Regions from separate parts of the Rothia sp. 27098_8_29 genome, predicted to be linked through region 1. Evidence: riboswitches for the same ligand, from Rfam matches in the RefSeq annotation. Region 1 holds a riboswitch; each other region holds the start of a gene.
The links. A riboswitch is a leader RNA that binds a small molecule or an ion and turns the genes downstream of it on or off. The one in region 1 is predicted to bind S-adenosylmethionine.

Region 1 (2,257 bases):
CGGGGAGACGTGGTACGCCAGGTTGATGCCGTCCAGGCCACCCTCGTCGATCCAGCGCTCCAGCTCGTCAGCAACCTGAACCGGGTCACCAACGATGACCTCGCCCATACCACCGATGGTGGTGTGCTCGGCGATAGCCTTGCGGGTCCACTTCTTGTCCTTCGCCTGCAGGGTGAAGGGGGTCAGGAAGGACTGAATCGACTCGGTCTGCACGTAGTTCAGGACCTCGTCTTCGTCGAACTGGGACAGGTCAACACCGGACCAGCCGCCGATGATAGCCTGTGCAGATTCGAGGTTGATGTACTTCTTGTACTCCTCGTACTTTGCCTTTGCCTTCTCTTCGGTCTCATCCACGATGACGGAGAGCATTGCGAGGATCTTGACGTCGTCGCGGCTACGGCCCTGCTCCTCGGCAGCGGCGCGAATACGGTCGGTCACAACGCGGGTCAGGTCCGGGCGCAGGGCGCTGATGAACACAGCCTCAGCGTGCTTGCCGGAGAACTTCTGGCCGCGGCTGGATGCACCAGCCTGGAAGATCACGGGGGTGCGCTGCGGGCTCGGCTCGGTCAGGGAGATGCCGGGCACGGAGAAGTACTTGCCCTTGTGGCCAATCGGGTGGACCTTGGAGGGGTCAGCGTAGACGCCGCGCTCGCGGTCCTTGACGACTGCGCCGTCTTCCCAGGAGCCTTCCCACAGCTTGTAGCAGACGTCCAGGAACTCGTCGGCGATTTCGTAGCGCTCGTCGTGCGGAATCTGGGTGGGCAGACCCTGATTCTCAGCAGCCGACGGCAGGTATGAAGTCACCACGTTGAAGCCGACGCGGCCCTCAGTGAGGTGGTCGAGGGAGGCGTAGCGGCGAGCCAGGGTGTAGGGCTGCTCGAAAGTAGCGGCAGCAGTCACACCGAAGCCGAGGTGCTCGGTCACTGCAGCCATTGCAGAAATCTGGGTTGCGGGGTCATTCACGGGAACCTGAGCGGCACCCTCAATGGCGGGAGCGGCAGAGTTCTTGTACACGTCGTAGATGCCAACAACGTCAGCGATGAACACGGCATCAAACAGGCCGCGCTCAAGGGTCTTAGCCAGGTCAGTCCAGTACTTGATGGTGTTGTACTCGGTTGCACGGGAACGCGGGTGACGCCAGAGGTCGAAGCTCTGGTGACCAATGCAGGTCATTTCGAATGCGTTAACTACGATGCGCTTCTTCTGCTCAGCCATCGATTTTCCTTTCGCGAATGATCGGGGACGATCGGGTTAGTGCCCTGCACCCCGCGCGCCGCCTCCTTCTTGCCTTCTGCGTTCGGTGGTGGCCTTCGTGCAGGTGGCGCGTTCGCGCCGTACTTGCCTCGTAACGTTGAGGCCAGATCATCATCTGGGGCACCCCGCTACGGGAGAGGGTTGCCGCCCGGCTAGCCAGAGCTTAGCGCCGGGACTCATGATCTCGTGGTTTGAGTGTACGGGGCGCACGGGAGGGAGGTCACGTTTGTGACGAAAAAATCTTTTTGTGACGTGGAACCGAAATATTTCGTGATAAATGCGAAATATACGGTCATAGAAATTCATACGCGCCCGCCGGGTTGATTGAGGCACGCCACAGCCCATAGGGTGGGAGAAGCAAACCATCCAGAGCGACTGAGAGACCTGGCTCCACGACGTCGCAGCAACCGGCACGGATTCTTCCGCCCCCGGTGCTAACGCCAGGAACGATGGAAGTGACATGACACTCAACAGTGCAGTAACTGACGTACCCACCAGTGAAAAGAACGGCCGCCGTGCCGTATCCACCGCCGCCGTCCCCTTGAGCTTTGAAGGCGTCGGACAATCTTTCCCCGTGCCCGGCGGAACCCACGAAGTTCTTCGCGGAGTCTCCTTCACCGCAGCCCCCGGCGAGATTATCTCCGTCATCGGCTCCTCCGGATGCGGCAAATCCACTCTCCTGCGTGCAGCAGCAGGCCTGAACCGCATCACCGCAGGTACCGTGCGTATCGGCGAGAAGGCAGTGACCGGCCTCGACCCCCGCGTAGCTATCGGCTTTCAGGAACCGCGCCTGCTCCCCTGGCGCACCGTCGCCGACAACGTGGCGCTCGGACTGCCGCAGGGCACCAAAAAATCTGAAGGCGCAGCATCCGTAGCGCGCCTGCTCGACCTGGTCGGCCTGGGCGAATACGCAACCCACCGTCCCAAGGAAATTTCAGGCGGTATGGCTCAGCGCGTGTCCCTGGCGCGAGCGCTCGCACGCAACCCCGGCGTGCTACTGCTC
Region 2 (2,257 bases), on a different contig from region 1:
TATCAAGCCCCTCGGTGGCGGTGGCCTCGACCTGAACCACAGTCGTGGCGGCAATGCCGGCGTGCGCGGCAACGTCCTCGAGGTTGCCGCTCACAGCAACGGAACCGGCACCCAAAACGGTGATGGTGTGCGCCAGGTCCTCAATCTCGCCCAGCAGGTGGCTCGTCAGCAGAATGGCGGTACCTTCATTTGCCAGAGATCTGATGAGGGCACGCACGGTCAGGGCGATATCGGGGTCGAGCCCGTTGGTCGGCTCATCCAGCAGGAGCAGAGCGGGGGAGCCGAGCAGGGCGCGGGCAATATGTAGGCGCTGCTTCATGCCGCGGGAAAACTCCTGGACAGGCCGCGTTGCCGCATCGGTGAGTTCCACACGGGCTAGGGCATGCTCCACCTCGTGTCGTCGGGTCCGCCCGGAAACCCCCGCAACATCGGCGAAGAACAGCAGATTGTCGCGGGCACTAGCGCGCGGGTAGAAGCCGTTCTCCCCGCCCAGTGCGAGACCCACGTGACGGCGCGCCCGCTGCGGGTCGGCGATAGCGTCAATACCGTTCACGGTGAGGCTACCGCCGGTGGGGGTGAGCAGGGTCGAGCACATCTGCACGGTCGTCGTTTTGCCCGCACCGTTGGGGCCGAGGAGGGCATGAATCTCACCGGAACTGACGCGAAGTGACACACGGTCGACGGCGGTAAAAGCGTTTTCACCTTTGCCAAAGACGCGGCTGAGCTGCGCCGCATCAAGAACAAGAGACATGGTAGGTAACCTTCGGGTATGACCCTCTGGCCCCTATACCGGAGGGATGCTGAGCAGGATAAACGGCGTAGCGAGTTGTACCCTGCGTGAGTGTATGTGTCATTTCAGTGTACCGAAAAGCCGTAGATAAAAGTGATGGGGGTTACTGTGTGGATGGTGGGTGTCCGCCTCCGCATCTCGATTGCCTCGCCCTCGGATTGCCCCGGCACCGTCGCTCACATTTTGTTGCAGACGGTTTTTGGTGACAGACGTTAAAAAACGTCATCTTTGCAATGAAATGTCTTAAAGTACTGCGCACCCACAAAACCCTTGACCCCACCCCGTGCCCTATGACACTCTAAATAACAGGTCAAGAGCGCCAGCGATAAGCCCCAGCTAGCTGGCCGGCAACCCTCCTCCGCGGTGGGGTGCCCTGGGTGAAGACCAGGCGGCACGCAAAAGCGTGACGCAAGCGCGGGACCGATGTGACCGATAACGGTACATCAATCGTGACAGGATTATTCGACGACGATTCCTGTACCATCGGCATGCGGCCCCCTAAGAATCCCCATTAGGAGCCACGCATGAGCAACAACACTACCGTCCCGACTCCCGCCAACCCCGCCGGTTGGAAGTTCGAAACCCGCCAGATTCACGCAGGTCAGGCGCCGGATGCCGCAACGGGAGCTCGGGCACTACCCATCTACCAGACCACCTCTTATGTCTTTGACAGCGCCGAGCAGGCAGCGAACCGTTTCGCCCTCTCCGAACTGGGCCCCATTTACACTCGCCTCAACAACCCCACCCATGAAGTAATCGAAAACCGTATCGCTTCCCTGGAAGGCGGCGTCGGCGCGCTGCTGCTGGCATCCGGTCAGGCAGCTATCACCTACGCAATCCTGAACATCGCCGGTGCAGGCGACCATGTGGTTGCATCGCCCTCCGTGTACGGCGGCACCTACAATCTGCTCAAGTACACCCTCGCCGACCTCGGTATCGAAACCACCTTCGTCGAGAACCCGGACGACCTGGACGCATGGCGCGCCGCAGTCCGCCCCAACACCAAGCTCTTCTACGGCGAGTCCGTACCCAACCCCCGTAATGACGTGCTCGACATTGAGCCTATTGCTGCAATTGCGCACGAAAACGGTGTACCCCTGATTGTGGACAACACCGTACCCACCCCCTACCTGCTACGCCCCATCGAACATGGCGCGGACGTGGTCGTCCACTCCGCAACCAAGTACCTGGGTGGCCACGGAACCTCCATCGGCGGCGTGATTGTTGACTCCGGTAACTTCGACTACGGTGCAGACCCCGAGAAGTTCCCCAAGTTCAACCAGCCCGCCCCCGGCTACCACGGCCTTGTCTACGCACGCGACCTGGGCAAGGACTCCGCATTCGGTGCGAACCTCTCCTACATCCTGAAGGCGCGCGTCTCCCTGCTGCGCGACACCGGTGCAGCCATCTCCCCGACCAACGCCTTCAACATCGGTATCGGTCTGGAAACTCTCTCCCTGCGCATCG
Region 3 (2,257 bases), on a different contig from region 1:
GGCACCAGCGTCATCGTGCCGGCAGAAGCACCAAAAGCAGCCGCAAGATCCAAAGGAACACCGTGAATCAGAAGCCACAGGTGCGCCGACATGGCGGCCACAGAGGAGAACTCCATGTCGCCAAAACCCTTGGTCGCCCACACGGCAGACATCGCCGCAAACACAGCAAGCGCAGAGAACAGGGCAGTAACAATTAGCTCAACAACACCCTGAAGCCACAGAGGCATGGGCATGGAATAACGCGAGATAGGTGAGGTGCTTTTCATCGTCCTTCAATCATGCCACGAATTAACGACGAAACCCGCCTCCGATTAACACTCGAAAGCGGGTTCTCACAACTATTCACACAGGTATTCATCCAGACGCGCACGCGAGGACGTGTATCAGGCGAAGTTTTACTGCTCAGTCCACGGGTTGGAAGCCTGAACACCCCAGGCGCGGTACACCTGCGCCTTAGAAGAAATCAGCTCCAAATCATAGGCGCTCGCGCTCGCCGCCATCAGACCCTCCAGGGCGGCGGTAGGCAGCGGACCGGCATCATCACGACCCACGGCATGCACGCCGCGCGGCGCCTGACGGCCCGCCCACTCGAGGCTCACGCGCGCATCCACATTAATAACGTGGTCGCCAAAGCGCTCAAGAAGTTCGGTAATCCAGCGATCAGTTTCCGGGTAGGGGTACAGGCCCTTCAGCTCGCCAATGCTCAGCACAGAAATGTACATGTGCCGGAACGAGCGGCGGCGCAGAAAAGCGACCACGGCGGGGTCTGGATCCGCCTTACGGATCTCCGCAAGAACGTCGGAGTCCAGGAGCATACCGGAGAAATTCATACCCCTAATGCTACGCTACGCGCAGACCGGCGTACTCAATAGCGGGGATGCCCTCGGGGTTGGGCAGAAGAAGGAAGTTCAGGAACTCGTCGCGCTTAGAAGAAATGCGGGAGTAGTCGTCAATGCTGACTGCGGTGTATCCGCCTCGCGCGGGGACAGCTGCGGCACGCAGGCTTTCCTGGTAGGAGCGGGAGGGGTTCAGAGAGATTGCTGCTTTGGTTGCAGAGCCGTTGTACATGTGACAACCTGCGCCGTGAGTGGCGCGATCCTTTCGCGTTGCTCTTGTCTGTACCAATTACCACCGGTTATTCCGGTGGTGAATACAAACCGCTTCGTCATCCGAGCCACCCGTGAACATGGGGTTGGCGTTCGACCATAGTCGGAGCTTATCAGTCGAAACTCTTGAAGCTGGGTTTAGCTTACAGCATTTTCTCAAGTTAAGTAAAGCTTTTTGTGAAAGAGATTTAGATTATTAGCATTTTGGCTTGTGAAAACGTTTTAAATGGCGTGAATTTTTGATACTGCGCGGAATATCTTATGTGAATACCGGTGTTTTTATGCGTTAAAAACTCCCCCACCACAAATACGAAATACACCCCAAACCACCGCTCAATAGTCGCCTCGGCAACCAGCCCGACAGTCAATCCAACAGTCAGCCCGGCAGCCGCCAGCAAATGACCGGCAACAAGGCGCATACCCGCACAATACGCGATAATGAGCTGGTGAGCGCCAACAACCCCTTCCCCGAAATTCCCGTCACCGTACCGCAGATCATTCGCCAGGCCGGGCACCGCACCTACCAGCGCGGCCTCGCCTACCAGCGCAACCGCGAAGTCATCCGATACAGCTACGACGAAGACGAGCGAACCCTCACCGGGCTCGTCAACGGAAGCACCATCATCCCCTACGAAGTGACCATTCGCTTCTTCCCCGCCGTCAGCGGCTCCGCAACCTTCACCGCCCGCTGCACCTGCCCCGTGCTCACCGACTGCAAGCACGCCGTAGCGCTCATGCTCACCGCGCTCGACCGCGCCTCCGTAGCGAAAAAGGCACTCAGTGAACACCCCGGACCGATCGGCGTACCCGGTGCCGCGGCAAAGGACGCGGCAGAGGCAAAGGGACCCGCAGATTCAAAGAGCGCGGACGTTGCGGAGGCGAAGAAATCCGCCGACCCGCTCGCGGCGCTGCGCGCCTCCGGTGCGCTCACCACCGCGGCGAAACTGCCCGCGCCCGATGCAGCGACTGCCGAGCCCGCAAACCCCCAGGGAAGCTTTGCACTCAACGAGCTAGGCGCCTCCCCGAGCCTGCAGGCAGAGGCATCCGCAACCAAAATCTCGGCATGGCGGCGCGACCTCTCCTCCATTCTTTCCGCACGTCAGGACCTTGCGGGCATCGATTCGATGCGCGTGAGCGGCGCCCTGGATTTC

Region 2: another riboswitch for S-adenosylmethionine. It lies ahead of O3649_RS07110 (bifunctional o-acetylhomoserine/o-acetylserine sulfhydrylase); the one in region 1 lies ahead of O3649_RS05510 (LLM class flavin-dependent oxidoreductase).
Region 3: another riboswitch for S-adenosylmethionine. It lies ahead of O3649_RS06155 (nuclease PIN); the one in region 1 lies ahead of O3649_RS05510 (LLM class flavin-dependent oxidoreductase).

The regions. Positions count from the first base shown of each region.
Region 1 is NZ_JAPWAI010000002.1:117,481-119,737, forward strand. It holds gene O3649_RS05510 (LLM class flavin-dependent oxidoreductase) at 1-1,215, opposite strand, end outside; SAM riboswitch class IV at 1,330-1,438, opposite strand; SAM riboswitch class I at 1,614-1,710, shown strand; gene O3649_RS05515 (ABC transporter ATP-binding protein) at 1,715-2,257, shown strand, end outside.
Region 2 is NZ_JAPWAI010000004.1:107,134-109,390, reverse strand. It holds gene O3649_RS07115 (ABC transporter ATP-binding protein) at 1-751, opposite strand, end outside; SAM riboswitch class IV at 1,099-1,211, shown strand; gene O3649_RS07110 (bifunctional o-acetylhomoserine/o-acetylserine sulfhydrylase) at 1,315-2,257, shown strand, end outside.
Region 3 is NZ_JAPWAI010000003.1:52,859-55,115, reverse strand. It holds gene O3649_RS06165 (DUF6350 family protein) at 1-266, opposite strand, end outside; gene O3649_RS06160 (plasmid stabilization protein) at 396-830, opposite strand; gene O3649_RS06155 (nuclease PIN) at 841-1,068, opposite strand; SAM riboswitch class IV at 1,104-1,238, opposite strand; gene O3649_RS06150 (hypothetical protein) at 1,295-1,525, opposite strand; gene O3649_RS06145 (SNF2-related protein) at 1,505-2,257, shown strand, end outside.